Regions from separate parts of the Lelliottia nimipressuralis genome, predicted to be linked through region 2. Evidence: riboswitches for the same ligand, from Rfam matches in the RefSeq annotation. Region 2 holds a riboswitch; each other region holds the start of a gene.
The links. Region 2 has a riboswitch for thiamine pyrophosphate ahead of thiC (phosphomethylpyrimidine synthase ThiC). Riboswitches for the same ligand answer to the same signal wherever they lie in the genome.

Region 1 (5,358 bases), 520 kb from region 2:
AAATCGCCAATCGACAGCACGCTGGCAAAGGCCAGCGCCTGTGCCAGAGGGCGTTTCAGGGCGCGGAGTTCAACGACCCTCACTCGCTGCCAGCCGCGCATCCCCAGCGACTGACAGAGCAGAGTGTAGCGGGCGCTCAGGTCGCGCATCGGGTTTTCCAGCACTTTCAGGGCATAGGGAATCGCCATCAGCGCGTTGGTGAAAATGACGATTCCGTCGGCGTGCTCGGGTAATCCGATGGTGCTGCTGAACAGCAAAAAGAACCCGGTCGCCAGCACGATGCCCGGCATCGCCAGAATCAACATCCCGCTCAGCTCCAGCGCTTGCCCGGCGATTCGGGAGTGGCGGGCGTAAAGCTCGCGGCTGCTCCAGAGCAGCATCATGGTCAGCAGGACGCACAGCAGCCCGGCGCCGAGGGCAATTCGCAGCGACGTCCACAGCGCCTGCCACAGAACCGGCTGTTGCAGCACCGAGATCAGATTCAGATTGAGACCATCCACCATCACGGCCAGCAGCGGCGGGAGGAGTAACAGCAGCGCAAGTACGATAAGCAGGAGATCGCTCAGGCGGCTGCGCAGGCTGTCCTGCGGATCGCGCCAGCCGTTTACCTGATGGCTCCCCACTGCAATGGCTTTACTGAGTCGCTGGCTGAGCAGGACCAGCCCCAGGCAGCAGAACATCTGGATCATCGCCAGCAGCGCCGCACGACCCGGATCGTAGTCGTAACTCAGGGCCTGATAGATCGCCAGCTCAATGGTGGTGGCCTGCGGGCCGCCGCCCAGCGACAGCACTGTGGCGAAACTGGCGAAGCAGAGCATAAAAATTAATGCTGCAACGGGCGGGATCTGCCGCCGCAGCCACGGCCACTCAACAAAGCGAAAGAAGGCAAATCCGCGCATTCCGAGCTGGGCGGCCAGCTGTCGCTGTTCGCCAGGGATATTTTCCAGCGCCTGTAAGAACAGTCGCGTCGCCATGGGCATATTGAAAAAAACGTGGGCCAGCAGGATGCCCTGCAGGCCGTAAGGCGAAAATGTCCATTCGATGCCAAACACACTCAACAGCGTGGCGATCCACCCCTGGCGCCCATACACGCTCAGAATACCGAAGACGGCGACCAGTACGGGCAGGATCAGCGTCATCGCGCACAGGCGCAGCAGCGCTTGTCTTCCGGGAAAACGGCGGCGATACAGCGCCCGTGCCAAAAAGATCGCCGGGACGACCGAGAGCAGGGCTGAGAGAAATGCCTGCCAGAAGGAGAATCGCACCACGTGCCAGAGATAGCTATCGTGCCACAGCGCGGCGAGATCGCTTTGCGGTGCGTTCAGCCACAGGGCAAGAAAAGCCCCCAGGCTCACCACCACCATCAGCGTGGCGGCAGTCAGCCCAGGGAGCAGCCAGCCGGGAATTAGCGGCTGACGGCGCGTTGCCATTCACTGATCCAGGCGGCGCGTTGAGTGGAAACCTGCTGCGGGGTGAACTCCAGCGTGGTTTGCGGTTTGCTCAACTGATCGAAGCCCGCAGGCAGTTTCACGTCGGTCACCGGATACATCCAGTTGCCCGTCGGGACGGCGTTCTGGAACGCAGGCGAGACCATAAATTTCAGGAACTTCTCGGCCAGTTCCGGCTCTTTGCTGGCCGCGGTGCGGGCGGCGACTTCCACCTGCAGATAGTGGCCTTCGGCAAAGTTAGCGGCGGCGTAGTTGTCTTTTTTCTCTTCGATAATGTGGTAGGCCGGCGAGGTGGTGTAGCTCAGGACCAGATCGCTTTCGCCTTTCAGGAACAGGCCGTAGGCTTCGCTCCAGCCTTTGGTGACGGTGACGGTTTTCGCCGCCAGTTTTTGCCAGGCTTCCGGCGCTTTGTCGCCGTACACTTTTTGCATCCACAGCAGCAGGCCAAGGCCCGGTGTGCTGGTGCGGGGGTCCTGATAAATCACGCGCCATTTCTGGTTGCTCTCGACCAGCTCTTTCAGGCTTTTCGGCGGATTCTTCAACTTGTTTTTATCGTAGACAAAGGCAAAGTAACCGTAATCGAAGGGGACAAAGGTGTCGTTTTTCCAGCCGCCCGGAACGTTCACCGCATCGGCGGCGATACCGCTTTTGGCAAAGAGTTTGGTTTGCGAGGCCGCTTCCAGCAGGTTGTTATCCAGGCCCAGCACCACGTCGGCCTTGCTGTTTTTGCCCTCCATCCGCAGACGGTTGAGCAGCGAAACGCCATCTTCCAGCGCCACGAATTTCAGTTCGCAGTGACAGTCGGCTTCAAAAGCTTTTTTGACCACCGGGCCTGGGCCCCAGTCGGCTGCAAAGGAGTCGTAGGTGTAGACCGTTAAAACGGGCTTGGCAAACGCAGGCAGCGCGAAGAGCGCCAGCAGGGGGAGAACTTTTTTTAACACTTTGCACCTCAAAGTTGAGTGGCAAAGGATTTTGAGCGACAGCCTCAAATCCCTTCGCCGGCGTTATCCGGATCAGGTTCGACGGGTATTATCTCAGCGCACATCATCGATGCAGCACCCCGTTGAGAACGGCGGTATTGTAATGATTTGGTGAATATTACGAAAGTGTTATGGTTCCGGCGGCGCAAACCAGGCGGATTTAAAGTCAAACCAGCCGAGCGTGTTCATGCGTAAGCCGCGCATACTGCGCTGTCCCTGAATCATCAGCCAGTGGTGGATCAGCGGTACCATCGCCTGCTGGGACAGCAACTGCTGGCACCAGACCGCCAGATTCATCTCTCCGGCGCGCCACTGAGCGGCGTCCTGCTGCCAGTCGCGGGCAATGCAGTGCTGGATCAGCGGGATCTCATACAGGTGCGAGAAGAGCGAGAAATCGAGCGGCAGAGTGAAGTTCGCGCTGTTGAGCCAGATATCGCTCACCGCTTCGCCGCGATGCCATTCATCGTAATCCACCTCCTGAATTTCCAGCGTCACGCCTTCCGCGGCCAGCAGTTTGCTCATGATGCGCGCAATAAAGCGGTGCTCAACGTGTTCGCGATAATAGGTGAGGGTAATGGTTTCCAGCCCGGCGGGCTTTTCGCCGCGCCCAGGACGGGCGTGGTGCCAGCGAGGCAGCAGCCCGTAGGCCGGGAACCAGTAGGTCTGGTGCTGGTCTTCCGCCTGATAGATCAGATTGGCGGGGGCGAGGATCTGGCTTATCCACTGGCGCACCTCGCTGCTGGCACCCCGGTGGGTGCGGGCGTCAAACAGTAGATAGTAGCAACCCTCTTCGAGGCGGCTTTCGACGGCTTTTTCGCCTTCGGTCGGGCCTTCCAGCGTCAGGCCGGGGCTGAACTCTTCGCTGATGTCCGGCAGCACCCAGACATTCACCTCGTCAATCAGCGCGCGGTAGCCAAAGTAGTCATCGAAGGCGCGGATTTTCAACTGGTTACTGTTATTGCGCATCACGGCGTAAGGGCCGGTGCCGACGGGCTGACTGGCGAAACTGGGCATGCTCTCCCATTCATGAGGCAAAATCATCGACGGGACATAGCCCATCAGCCACGGCAGCCACTGATCAGGCTCGGAAAGCTCGATATCCAGCGTCCAGGCGGTAGGAGAGTGAATGTGTGCGATGTGGGAGTAGAGCGGCAGCCCGCGAGCGCGCTGCAGAGAAGCGATCACATCGTTCATCTCCAGCTCGCGGCCATGATGAAAATGGATGCCGGGACGCAAAAAAAAGCGCCAGTGCAGCGGAGAAAGTTGCTGCCAGTGGTGCGCGATGTCGGCTTCCAGTTCCCCGTTTTCCTCATTTATGCGCGTCAGGCCGCTAAAGATTTGTCGCGCCATGTGCGTTTCGGAGCGGCGTAGCGCCGTGCCCGGCAGCAGGTTTTTCATCGGACGATAGTAGAGCACGCGCAGGATGTGCTTTCCCTGGCGGAAACTGCGACCCAGATGGGAGACCAGCATCTGGCGCACGGCGGCTTTGTCGCCCACCAACTGCACCAGCTGATCGATGCGGTCTTGCTCCAGCAGGTCTTCAGCGCGCTGCTGTTGTAAGGCCAGACCGGTATACAGGAAGGTTAAGCGCGAACGCTTTCCGCGCCCTGCTTCCGCCTCCCAGTTCAGCCAGCCCTGCTGCTGCATGGTGTTCAGCAGCGTGCGCATGTGGCGGCGCGAGCAGTTCAGCAGTTCCGCCAGTTCGTTCAGCGTGGTCTCTTTTGACTGGCCTTCGCAGCACTGCCAGAGGCGGATGAATTGTTGTTGCAGACGACCAGACGGCATAAAAGGGGAACTCCTGACAAAAAATCAGCAATTTATTAATCCTCATATTAAGCCAATAATCCTCCTTGTTGAAGTGAGGAGGTAAATATGAAGAGGTCTACCGCACGTCAGTTTTATCAGCACTACTTTTCAGCGACAAAGGGAGTGTCCTGGCTGGCCCGCCAGTGCGCAGAACAGCGCCTGAAAATGCTTGAAGATCTGATGCAGTGGGACGTTACGAAATCGACCTCTGACCGCTGACTCGCCTCGATCATGTGTGACTGAGTATTGGTGCTTATCACCCGCCAGCAAAATGTTTTTGCTGGCTTTTTTCGTTTACACTGCCTCTCCATTTCGCTCCTCTTTGACAAGGAACTGCGCATGCTCTGGTTGATGACGATGGGCCGCCGCCTGAATGGCGTGTATGCCGCTTTTATGCTGGTGGCCTTTATGATGGGCGTCGCGGGGGCGCTACAGGCGCCGACCCTGAGCCTGTTCCTGAGTCGTGAGGTGGGCGCACAGCCTTTCTGGGTGGGCCTGTTTTACACGGTCAACGCCATTGCCGGGATCCTGGTCAGCCTGTGGCTGGCAAAACGATCCGACAGCCAGGGCGATCGCCGCAAATTAATTCTGTTCTGTTGCGCGATGGCCATCGGCAACGCTCTGCTGTTTGCCTTCAACCGTCACTATCTGACGCTGCTCACCTGCGGGGTGCTGCTGGCCTCGCTCGCCAATACCGCCATGCCGCAGCTTTTTGCGCTCGCCCGTGAGTACGCGGACAGCTCGGCGCGGGAAGTGGTGATGTTCAGCTCGGTGATGCGTGCACAGCTCTCCCTGGCGTGGGTGATCGGCCCGCCGCTGGCCTTTATGCTGGCGCTGAATTACGGCTTTACGGTGATGTTCTCCATTGCGGCCGGGATTTTTGCCATCAGCCTGGCGCTGATCGCCTTTGTGCTGCCGTCGGTCGCCCGGGTGGAGCAGGCGGCGGATACGCCCGTCACCCAGGTGAGCGGCTGGCACAATAAAAACGTGCGCATGCTGTTTATTGCCTCGACGCTGATGTGGACCTGCAACACCATGTATATCATCGATATGCCCCTGTGGATCAGCAGCGATCTGGGGCTGCCGGATAAGCTCGCCGGGATCTTAATGGGTACCGCCGCCGG
Region 2 (5,358 bases):
ATCGCCAGCTGCCAGTAATCGTTGATAAATAACCGGGCGTCAAAGCGGTGCCCCAGTTCGATGGCAGCTATCACATCGCTTTCCACCTCTTCATCACGCTTGTCTTTGATGCGCAGCTGGAGCGTTTTGACGCCTGCCTCAAGCAGGCGTTCAATCCATTCCACGCTGTCGACGACCGGGTAAAGCCCTAAGCGCAGGGGCACCGGGGGGAAATCGGGCTGGTACATTACGCCTCCTCTTTTTTGAGGTAGATTTCGCCGCCTTTAGCGCGGAAGTTTTCTGACATGTCAGCCATGCCCACTTCGATCACCTGCTTGGCGGCGTAGTCGCGCACTTCCTGGCTGATTTTCATTGAGCAGAATTTTGGCCCACACATGGAGCAGAAGTGCGCCACTTTGCCGGACTCCTGCGGCAGGGTTTCATCGTGGTAGGCGCGTGCGGTGAACGGGTCGAGAGCCAGATTGAACTGGTCTTCCCAGCGGAATTCAAATCGAGCTTTCGACATGGCGTTATCGCGGATCTGCGCGCCCGGGTGGCCTTTGGCTAAATCTGCCGCGTGGGCGGCGATTTTGTAGGTGATCAGCCCCTGCTTCACGTCCTCTTTGTTCGGCAGGCCGAGATGCTCTTTCGGGGTGACATAGCAGAGCATGGCGCAGCCAAACCAGCCGATCATCGCCGCGCCGATACCAGAGGTGAAGTGGTCGTAGCCCGGTGCAATATCGGTGGTCAGCGGCCCAAGGGTGTAGAACGGTGCTTCGTGGCAGTGCTCCAGCTCTTCAGTCATATTGCGGCGAATCATCTGCATTGGTACGTGGCCAGGGCCTTCAATCATCACCTGCACGTCATATTCCCAGGCGATTTTGGTCAGCTCGCCCAGGGTGTGCAGCTCAGCAAACTGTGCTTCGTCGTTGGCATCGCGAATAGAGCCAGGACGCAGGCCGTCGCCCAGCGACAGGGAGACGTCGTAAGCGGCGCAGATTTCACAAATCTCGCGGAAGTGTTCGTAGAGGAAGTTTTCCTGATGATGCGACAGGCACCATTTCGCCATGATTGAGCCGCCGCGCGACACAATCCCGGTCAGGCGTTTGGCGGTCATTGGCACGTAGCGCAGCAGTACACCGGCGTGGATGGTGAAGTAATCTACCCCCTGTTCGGCCTGTTCCAGCAGCGTATCGCGGAACGCTTCCCAGGTGAGATCTTCGGCGATCCCGTTTACCTTCTCCAGCGCCTGATAGATTGGGACCGTGCCGATCGGTACCGGGCTGTTACGCAGGATCCACTCGCGGGTTTCGTGGATGTAGCGCCCGGTGGAGAGATCCATCACCGTGTCCGCGCCCCAGCGGGTGGACCACACCAGTTTTTCGACCTCTTCTTCGATGGAGGAGGTGACCGCAGAGTTGCCGATATTGGCGTTCACTTTCACCAGGAAGTTGCGGCCAATAATCATCGGTTCCGATTCCGGGTGGTTTATGTTGGCAGGGATAATCGCCCGGCCAGCGGCCACTTCATCACGCACGAATTCCGGCGTGATGTTCTCCGGCAGGCGAGCGCCAAAACCTTCGCCCGGATGCTGGTGGCGCAGAACTTCGCTGCGAATGCGCTCGCGCCCCATGTTTTCGCGGATGGCGATGAATTCCATCTCCGGCGTTACGATCCCCTGGCGTGCATAGTGCAGCTGGGTCACGCATTTTCCCGCTTTCGCCCGTTTCGGCGTCAACAGACCGGAGAAACGCAGCCCGTCCAGACCATCGTCCGCCAGACGCTCTTTGGTGTACGCGGAGCTGCGGTCGGTCAGTGATTCGCTGTCCTGGCGCGCCTCAATCCACGGCTGACGCAGTTTTGCCAGCCCCTGCTGGACGTTGATGGCCACGTCCGCATCGCCATAAGGGCCAGAGGTGTCGTAGACCGGCACTGCTTCGTTATCTTCAAACTGGGGATTTTCTTTGCTGCCACCGATGAGTGTCGGGCTGAGCTGGATTTCACGCATCGGGACGCGGATATCGTCCTGCGAACCGGTGATGTAAATACGTCTGGAGTTCGGGAAAGCAGTGCCTTCCAGGGTATCGATGAAGTGTTGTGCTTGTGCGCGCTGTTCGCGGCGGGTCAGTTTAGTTGCAGACATAGCTCATTCCAAAAAAGTAAGGAGTGGCTTGTCAGACGACGGATGAAGCAAGAGGTGTGATCACCCAGAGAGGGTGATACAACAGCATTTTGACTCTTGTTCCCTTCGCAGGTATTAGCCTGATCAGGTTCCGCGGATCCCGAATTAACGGTCTCAGCCCGGCTTTCGCACTGGGCACTCCGACAAGAAAACGCGCCTGCAGTGCAGGTGCGGTATTTGTAAATTACTCGTTAACGCTTAAGAACTCAAGCTGGCCGCGCGATGTTGTCTTCGTTGCTGGCTTTTGGATTGCTGTCCAGCACCAGGGCGATGAGCTTGTCTTCCAGTGTGAACCGCGCTTCCATCGCTTCGCCGAGATCGGAAAGGGCCTGCTGGAAATCCAGATAATTGTCCTGATCGATGGCGTTTTCGAGCGTTGAGTCGTAATAGTCCATGATCTGCTGAGTATTGGCTTCCAGCAGTGGGTAGAGCTTCGTGGCCGCTAAATACGGGCTGGTCCCTTCCATTTCGCGAATAATACGTTCATATAGATTAAAATGACCGTCGGAAAGGTAGTCGACCAGGCTTTGACAAAAATCATCCAGCGCTTTTTCATTCAACCGCATATACGATTCTTTGCCAGGCTTAATGCCAACCAGATTGTAGTAAGCAACAAGCAAATGTTTACGCACGTGCAGCCAGCGATCGACCAGGTCATGACTTCCTCCGACGCGCTCTGTCAGGCTTTGTAGCTGGTTTAGCATGTTTGACTCCACAAGGTTAAGATGAAAAAGCTGGCCACCCGGAAATGTAAGAATATTGTTATCAACATGCCTGTGAAGCAAAGGTAGTGCAATAGATATGGATCGTATAATTGAAAAATTAGATCGCGGCTGGTGGATCGTCAGCCACGAACAAAAATTATGGTTGCCCGGCGGAGAATTACCTTACGGCGAGGCAGGACGTTTCGATCTTGCGGGGCAGAGGGCACTCTGGCTCGGCGAATGGCAGGGCGATCCCGTGTGGTTGATCCAGCAAAATCGCCATCACGAAATGGGATCGGTTCGCCAGGTGATCGATCTGGACGTCGGTCTGTTCCAGCTGGCCGGGCGTGGCGTGCAACTGGCAGAATTTTTCCGATCCCATAAGTTCTGCGGCTACTGCGGGCACACCATGCACCAGAGTAAATCCGAGTGGGCCATGCTGTGCAGCCACTGCCGGGAGCGCTACTACCCGCAAATCGCCCCGTGCATCATCGTCGCCATTCGTCGGGATGACACTATTCTGCTGGCGCAACACACTCGCCATCGCAATGGCGTGCATACGGTGCTGGCTGGCTTTGTCGAAGTGGGTGAGACGCTCGAACAGGCTGTTGCTCGCGAAGTGATGGAAGAGAGCAGCATCAAGGTGAAAAACCTGCGTTACGTCACCTCCCAGCCGTGGCCCTTCCCCATGTCGCTGATGACAGCGTTTATGGCGGATTATGACAGCGGCGATATCGTGATCGACCAAAAAGAGCTGCTGGAAGCCAACTGGTATCGCTACGACGACTTACCCCTTCTCCCGCCATCGGGCACCGTGGCGCGTCGTCTGATAGAAGATACCGTCGCGATGTGTCGGGCCGACTATGAATGAATCACATGTTACACTGGCGGCATGACGCTTAAGGAACTGCAAAAATGACCGAACTGAAGAACGATCGTTATCTGCGTGCGCTGCTGCGCCAACCCGTTGATATCACCCCGGTATGGATGATGCGCCAGGCGGGCCGCTATTTGCCGGAGTACAAAGCCACGCGCGCCGAGGCGGGCGATTTTATGTCCCTGTGCAAAAACGCCGAGCTGGCCTGCGAAGTCACGCTGCAGCCGCTGCGCCGTTTCCCGCTCGATGCGGCGATCCTTTTTTCAGATATCCTGACCATTCCGGACGCGATGGGGCTGGGTCTCTATTTCGAAACCGGCGAAGGCCCGCGTTTTACCTCACCGATTAAGAGTAAAGCTGACGTCGATAAACTGCCGATTCCAGACCCTGAACAGGAGCTGGGCTACGTCATGAACGCGGTGCGCACTATTCGCCGCGAGCTGAAAGGCGAAGTGCCGCTGATTGGCTTCTCCGGAAGCCCGTGGACCCTGGCGACGTATATGGTTGAAGGTGGTAGCAGCAAAGCCTTCACGATGATCAAAAAGATGATGTACGCCGAGCCGCTGGCGCTGCATGCGCTGCTCGACAAACTGGCGAAAAGCGTCACTCTGTATCTCAATGCGCAGATTAAAGCGGGTGCGCAGTCGGTCATGATTTTCGATACCTGGGGCGGAGTGCTGACCGGGCGCGATTATCAGCAGTTCTCCCTGTACTACATGCATAAAATTGTCGATGGTCTGCTGCGTGAAAACGAAGGCCGTCGCGTGCCGGTGACGCTGTTCACCAAAGGCGGCGGGCAGTGGCTGGAAGCGCTGGCCGCGACCGGCTGCGATGCGCTGGGTCTCGACTGGACGACCGATATTGCCGATGCGCGCCGTCGCGTGGGTGACAAAGTGGCGCTGCAGGGCAATATGGACCCCTCCATGCTCTACGCGCAACCTGCACGCATCGAAGAAGAAGTGGCGACCATTCTGGCCGGATTCGGTCAGGGCGAAGGGCACGTCTTTAACCTCGGCCACGGTATTCATCAGGATGTACCGCCAGAGCACGCAGGCGTGTTTGTCGAGGCGGTGCACCGCCTTTCTGCACAGTACCACCAGTAGGGAGTGATTATGGATCTCGCGTCATTACGCGCTCAGCAAATCGAACTGGCCTCCTCGGTGATCCGCGAGGATCGTCTGGATGTGAATCCCCCGGCGTTGATCGCCGGTGCCGATGTCGGGTTTGAGCAGGGCGGGGAAGTGACGCGAGCCGCGATGGTGCTGTTAACCTATCCCGCGCTGGAGCTGGTGGAGTACAAAGTGGCGCGCATCGCCACCACCATGCCCTACATTCCTGGTTTTCTCTCCTTTCGTGAATACCCCGCGCTGCTGGCAGCGTGGGAGCAACTCTCGCAAAAACCCGATCTTTTGTTCGTCGATGGTCATGGGATTTCCCACCCGCGACGCCTCGGCGTGGCCAGCCATTTTGGTCTGCTGGTAGATGTGCCGACGATTGGCGTGGCGAAAAAGCGGCTGTGCGGCAAGTTCGAACCGCTTTCCGCCGAACCAGGTGCTCTCGCACCGCTGATGGACAAGGGCGAGCAGCTGGCTTGGGTCTGGCGCAGTAAAGCGCGC
Region 3 (5,358 bases), 2.0 Mb from region 2:
CTGCTGACGCACTGGCTGGAAGGGCTTAAAGACGTAACGGCGTTTATCGATTTTGGGCCACGCATCGCGGATATTCCTGATGCATTGATGGCACGTATCATGGCCTGCAAACCGATTGTGTCGCTGAATCGCCAGGAAGCCGTTATTGCGGCGGAGCGTCTAGGTGTGTCCGTGGAAGCCCTCGGCAAGGCGTGGCAGGCGCATTACAGCTGCCCGCTGATTGTGCGGCACGATAAAGACGGCGCAGAGTATTACGACGGTGAAAATGCCGGGCATGTTCCGGCATTTCCCGCCACGGTGGTGGATACCATTGGTGCGGGCGACAGCCACGCAGGTGGAACGCTGGCCGGGCTGGCGGCGGGTTGGACGCTCCCGGACGCCGTATTACTCGGTAATGCGGTGGCCGCGTGGGTAGTCAGTCATCGCGGCGGCGACTGTGCGCCGACGCGCGAGGAACTACTCCTCGCACACAAAGACGTATAAATCGCTGCGACAGTAGCTAATGCTGTACTCAATCGGCCGGTGTTGCTGGTCAAGCGCGACTTGCTTGATCACCAGCACCGGTATTTTTTCGTCCATTTTGATGTGCATCTGGAATTCGCTGTCCGGCATCCGGGCGCTGACGCGCGAGCGGGTACGCTGCGGGAAAATATTCTGGCTGCGGAAATAGTCGTACAGAGAAATACCGATGGCATCGGGGTCGTGGATCAGCCCAACCGGCACCCAGGACTCTTCAATCGACACGGCGTCATCATCGACGTAGCGAATGCGCTTGAGCATAAAGACATCGCTTTGCGGTGCGATTGAGAGCTCCGACGCCACCTCATCCGGGCATTTGACGATCCGCTTATTCACCCACAGGGTGTCAGGCTTTTTGCCGCGCAGGACAACCTGCTGAGAAAACCCGCGCGCCTCCTTGAGGGAATACTCAAAGATGTTATTAATCTGCGTGCCATAGCCCTGAGAACGCGTGACCACGCCCTCCTCTTCCAGCGCCTGCAACGCTTTGCGCACGGTAATGCGCGACACCCCGGTCAACTGGCTCAGATCGCGCTCGCCCGGCAAAATGTTGCCATGCTCCAGCATTCCGCTGCGCACGGCGTTTTTTACCGTCTCGGCAAATCTCAGATAAAGCGGGGTATTATCCACCGCCGCAAACCGTTCATTCAGTTGAGCAATTAACCGGGTATGCGCTTGTTCCATCTCTGTTTTCCTGGAAGAAAGTCCTTATTCAGTATACTCCTTCAGCGCTTTACCACCATGCATGAAAATGGTGAACCGGGCCAATACCGTGACCGACTTCCAGAGTATCGGCTTTGGCGAGCGCCAGTGAGAGCCAGGCTTTAGCGTCCTGCACCGTATCGGCCCAGTTTTCATGACGCGGACGCCGCGCCGCCAGTGCTGCCGACAGGGTGCAGCCGGTGCCGTGGGTGTTTTTGGTGATGACGCGCGGGGCGGTAAATCGCTGCGCACCGTCGCGGGTAAAGAGCCAGTCCGGGCTTTCGGCGTCGTCCAGATGACCGCCCTTCATCAGCACCGCTTCACAGCCCAGCGCCAGTAATGCACGGCCCTGCTCTTTCATCTCCTGTTCGCTGCGGGCGTGCGGCGCATCGAGCAGCGCCGCCGCTTCCGGCAGATTCGGCGTAATGAGCGAAACCTGCGGCAACAGCTTTTTACGCAGGGTTTCAACGGCAGACGTTGAAAGCAGCGGATCGCCACTTTTCGCCAGCATCACCGTATCGAGCACCACGTTTTGCACCTGATAACGCTTCAGCCGCTCGGCCACCGCTTCAACGATATCGGTTTCGGCCAGCATGCCGATTTTGGTGGTATCAATGCGTACGTCGCTGAACACGGAATCAAGCTGAGCCGCGACAAAATCTGGCTCAATGCGATAGACCGACTGCACGCCACGGGTATTTTGCGCCACCAGCGCGGTGATGACCGAGCAGCCATAAGCCCCGAGAGCGGAGAACGTTTTGAGATCAGCCTGAATACCCGCGCCGCCGCTCGGATCGGTCCCTGCGATAGTTAATGCGTTGATACGTTTCATGCCTGCGCCTCCAGATTCCAGAGGGCGTCGATAAAGGCGCTGGCAAAACTGCCCGGCCCGGCGCTGTGTGCGGCGGCTACGCTTCCCGCGCGCTTCATCCATCCACAGGCGGCAGCCACATTATCCAGCCGATCGCCCGGCAGCGAGCAACTTGCCGCAACCACCGCTGACAGGGCACAGCCGGTGCCGACCACGCGGGTCATCATCGGATCGCCGCCAGCGATGGTTTTCGTTCGCTGCCCGTCTGTGACGTAATCCACCTCCCCCGTGACCGCAACAATGGCGTTGCTCTGGCGTGCCAGCGCCTGGGCTGCGGGCAACGCGCTGGCAGCGGTATCGGTAGTGTCTACCCCGCGACCGCCCGCGCTCATGCCGGCAAGGGCAAGGATTTCTGAGGCATTCCCACGGATGGCGGCGGGTTTTAGAGTGAGAATTTGCTGGCAAAAGCGGGTGCGAAACGCCAGCGCACCGACCGCCACCGGATCGAGAGTCCAGGGCTTCCCTGCGGCAACCGCACGTTCAATTGCCCGGCGCATGGCCTGCGCGCGCGGCGAGGTGAGCGTACCGACATTGATTAACAGCGCATCGGCTATCCCGGCAAACTGCTCCGCCTCTTCGGCTTCGATAACCATCGCCGGAGAGGCCCCGAGGGCCAGCAAAACGTTCGCGGTAAAGGCCTGCACTACATCGTTAGTCATGCAGTGAGTAAGCGGAGAACGGGTACGGAAGTGGTGTAAAACGTGTAAATCGAGCAGGTCAGGCTGCATGGTTTCGCTCCTGCCTTGCGTCAAGAAGCGATAGCCGTGAGGGGCATCTGACTTCCCTACGCTGGCATTATCCAGATCAGGTGGTACGGGTATTTCTCAGCCTTCACAAAGAAGGGCACCCCGAGTCAATTTACTGAGCAGTTCAGTAATTTTAGCAGGGTAGAGCAAGCCATCGCCTCAGGCAAGCCTTCGCGAGCCAATTTCTGTCGCGCGTCAGGGCAAAAATATTAAAAAAATAGCCTCAACATTCATTTACTGTGTATACATTTAATCTCTTTGATTATTCAGATTTAATGTTTTTAACTCTCCGCTTCTCTTGGCACTACCACCTCGCAAACCAGGGTAACAATACAAATAAAAACAACGCTTTATGTAAAATTAATGTTTACTTTCAGCAACTTAGATATATGAACTACACGTGATCTGCGTCAAAGTTCACGCGCGTCAGTTAGACGATAGTTCAGCCCGGTTAATAAGATTGTGACCATCGAAGAAATACACCCTCTGGAGCAGACCTACTCGACTCGATTTTTCGCGTCGGTTTTTAGCTGCGTTATATCTAAGAATTTTTGCATTTATTGTTGAGATTGAGATCGTGAAATTAATGCTTACTCGTAAAACCCCTGTCGCTGTATTTGCGTTGACTCTCATCTGCGCCGGAAGCGTATTTGCTGCACCATTAGATTATTCTCAAGCGTGGGGAGATACCGTTGAGTCCGATCACCAGGCGGCTATCGGTCTTATCAACGATCATCAGAACCAGATCACCCAAAATAAAGTCGATAGCGAACAGGCTATTCAGGGACTGAATACGCGTATCAGTAGCGTAGATGACGATCTGAATAGCACTAAAGATGCGGTCCTGGTGGTCAACTATGATTTACAGCAGACGCGAACAGATTTAAACACGCAAATTGATAATACGAATAATGCGGTCACTCAGCAGAAAATCGACATCGATAATGCACTTCAGCAGACCAATACGAACATCACTAACCAGATTACGACGGTAACAAATACCACCACGCAGCAAACGACCAATATTGAAAAAGATCTTCAGCAGACTAAGCAGGATGTGAATCAGCAGATTTCGACGGTGAAGAACACCAGCACGCAGCAGTCGGCCAGCCTGAATAAAGATCTTCAGCAGACTAAACAGGATGTGAATCAGCAGATTAACCATCTGCAGAGTGCCGCTGCCCAGCAGTCGGCGAGCGTCGAGAAAGACCTGCAAGACGCGAAACAGTCGTTTGCTCAACAGCAGTCCGCCAGTAATAGTCAGTTCAAAAACCTGAAAGATGAAGTGGACGATAACAAGAAAGAATCCCGCAGCGGGGCGGCATCTGCCATCGCCATTGCGTCAATGCCTCAGGTACAGGTGGGCCAGCAGGTGATGTTTTCCGCAGGCGTCGGGACATTCAAAAATGAGCAGGCGCTGAGCGTGGGCGCATCATTCCATGCAGGCGACGCAACCGTGATTAAAGCGGGTGTCAGTGATTCCACCAACAACGATTTCGCGATGGGCGCGGGTATCGGAATTGGCTTCTGATATATCTGCTCTCGTTATTAAAGAGTGATTTTGTACCTGTTGATGATAGCCATCATGATAAAAATAATAATATTTTCTGCTGTGCTTTATATTTTATTAATACTGACCGGATTTTGGCTCGGGACGATGTACAGAGATTATTTCTCCTGTCGCGATCTCATCTCATCTTTAAATTGTATCCAATGTGTTAGAGGTTATTAAATGAAGAAATTAATGATGGTCGCCATTGCTGTCTCTGCGCTTTCGGCCTGTTCCTCTCCGGCTGAGCGTATGGCGAAGTGTGAAGCGCAAGGCGTCAGCCGCGATACCTGTTATTTAGCGGAGCAAAACCGCACCACGACGATGAACGCCGTGGCCGAAAAACAGGCGCTTGAGAATGCCGCCAACGCCGTGCAGCACGGTCAGAGCGCCAAAGTGCATGACCCGCTGCGTGAAGCCTCGTTCACGGCCAACGGAATCAAAGCCAGCGTCAGCAACGGCTTTTTCACCGCCAAAATCAACGGTAAGCAGGCGACGATAAAGCGTTTTAATGCGAATAGTTATGAGATTAAAGGCGCGGGTTACGTACTCTCCATCACCCTTGATGAAGACGGTATTACCGATGCGTCATGGAATAAAACCCATGGCCGCGATCATGGCTTATTGCAGTTCACGCAGAAGTAATGTTAAGGCGGCTAACGTGCCGCCTTTTTTGTATTGCGCGGGGTGAGGGCTTTTCGCGTCGAAGCGGCAGATTTTTGTTATCAAAAACATCGGGTTATTGAACGCTCTTTAACCCCCCTCTTTTGTAACAAAACAGTAAACAAATTAACCATTGAGCCACGCGCCAAAAGGCTCTATATTGGCCGCGTTTTTTACTCGCCCTATCCTTTACTAACTATTTATTCAATCGAGGCGCATAAGGCTGCCCCGGTTGTGGGAGTGATATGATGACGGATAAAGTCCGTATTGACACCGCAGATGCCCGCAAAAGCAACGAAACCTATCTG

Region 1: linked by a shared signal. The riboswitch ahead of thiB (thiamine ABC transporter substrate binding subunit) and the one ahead of thiC (phosphomethylpyrimidine synthase ThiC) in region 2 are both predicted to bind thiamine pyrophosphate.
Region 3: linked by a shared signal. The riboswitch ahead of thiM (hydroxyethylthiazole kinase) and the one ahead of thiC (phosphomethylpyrimidine synthase ThiC) in region 2 are both predicted to bind thiamine pyrophosphate.

The regions. Positions count from the first base shown of each region.
Region 1 is NZ_CP167172.1:740,389-745,746, forward strand. It holds gene thiP (thiamine/thiamine pyrophosphate ABC transporter permease ThiP) at 1-1,430, opposite strand, end outside; gene thiB (thiamine ABC transporter substrate binding subunit) at 1,406-2,389, opposite strand; TPP riboswitch at 2,421-2,521, opposite strand; gene sgrR (HTH-type transcriptional regulator SgrR) at 2,558-4,213, opposite strand; gene sgrT (glucose uptake inhibitor SgrT) at 4,301-4,453, shown strand; gene ACB496_RS03500 (sugar efflux transporter) at 4,574-5,358, shown strand, end outside.
Region 2 is NZ_CP167172.1:223,412-228,769, forward strand. It holds gene thiE (thiamine phosphate synthase) at 1-227, opposite strand, end outside; gene thiC (phosphomethylpyrimidine synthase ThiC) at 227-2,122, opposite strand; TPP riboswitch at 2,206-2,314, opposite strand; gene rsd (sigma D regulator) at 2,368-2,865, opposite strand; gene nudC (NAD(+) diphosphatase) at 2,963-3,736, shown strand; gene hemE (uroporphyrinogen decarboxylase) at 3,781-4,845, shown strand; gene nfi (deoxyribonuclease V) at 4,855-5,358, shown strand, end outside.
Region 3 is NZ_CP167172.1:2,963,086-2,968,443, forward strand. It holds gene ACB496_RS14205 (PfkB family carbohydrate kinase) at 1-483, shown strand, start outside; gene ACB496_RS14210 (GntR family transcriptional regulator) at 457-1,203, opposite strand; gene thiD (bifunctional hydroxymethylpyrimidine kinase/phosphomethylpyrimidine kinase) at 1,253-2,053, opposite strand; gene thiM (hydroxyethylthiazole kinase) at 2,050-2,820, opposite strand; TPP riboswitch at 2,857-2,953, opposite strand; gene ACB496_RS14225 (YadA-like family protein) at 3,425-4,369, shown strand; gene ACB496_RS14230 (hypothetical protein) at 4,571-5,032, shown strand; gene ACB496_RS14235 (diaminobutyrate--2-oxoglutarate transaminase) at 5,296-5,358, shown strand, end outside.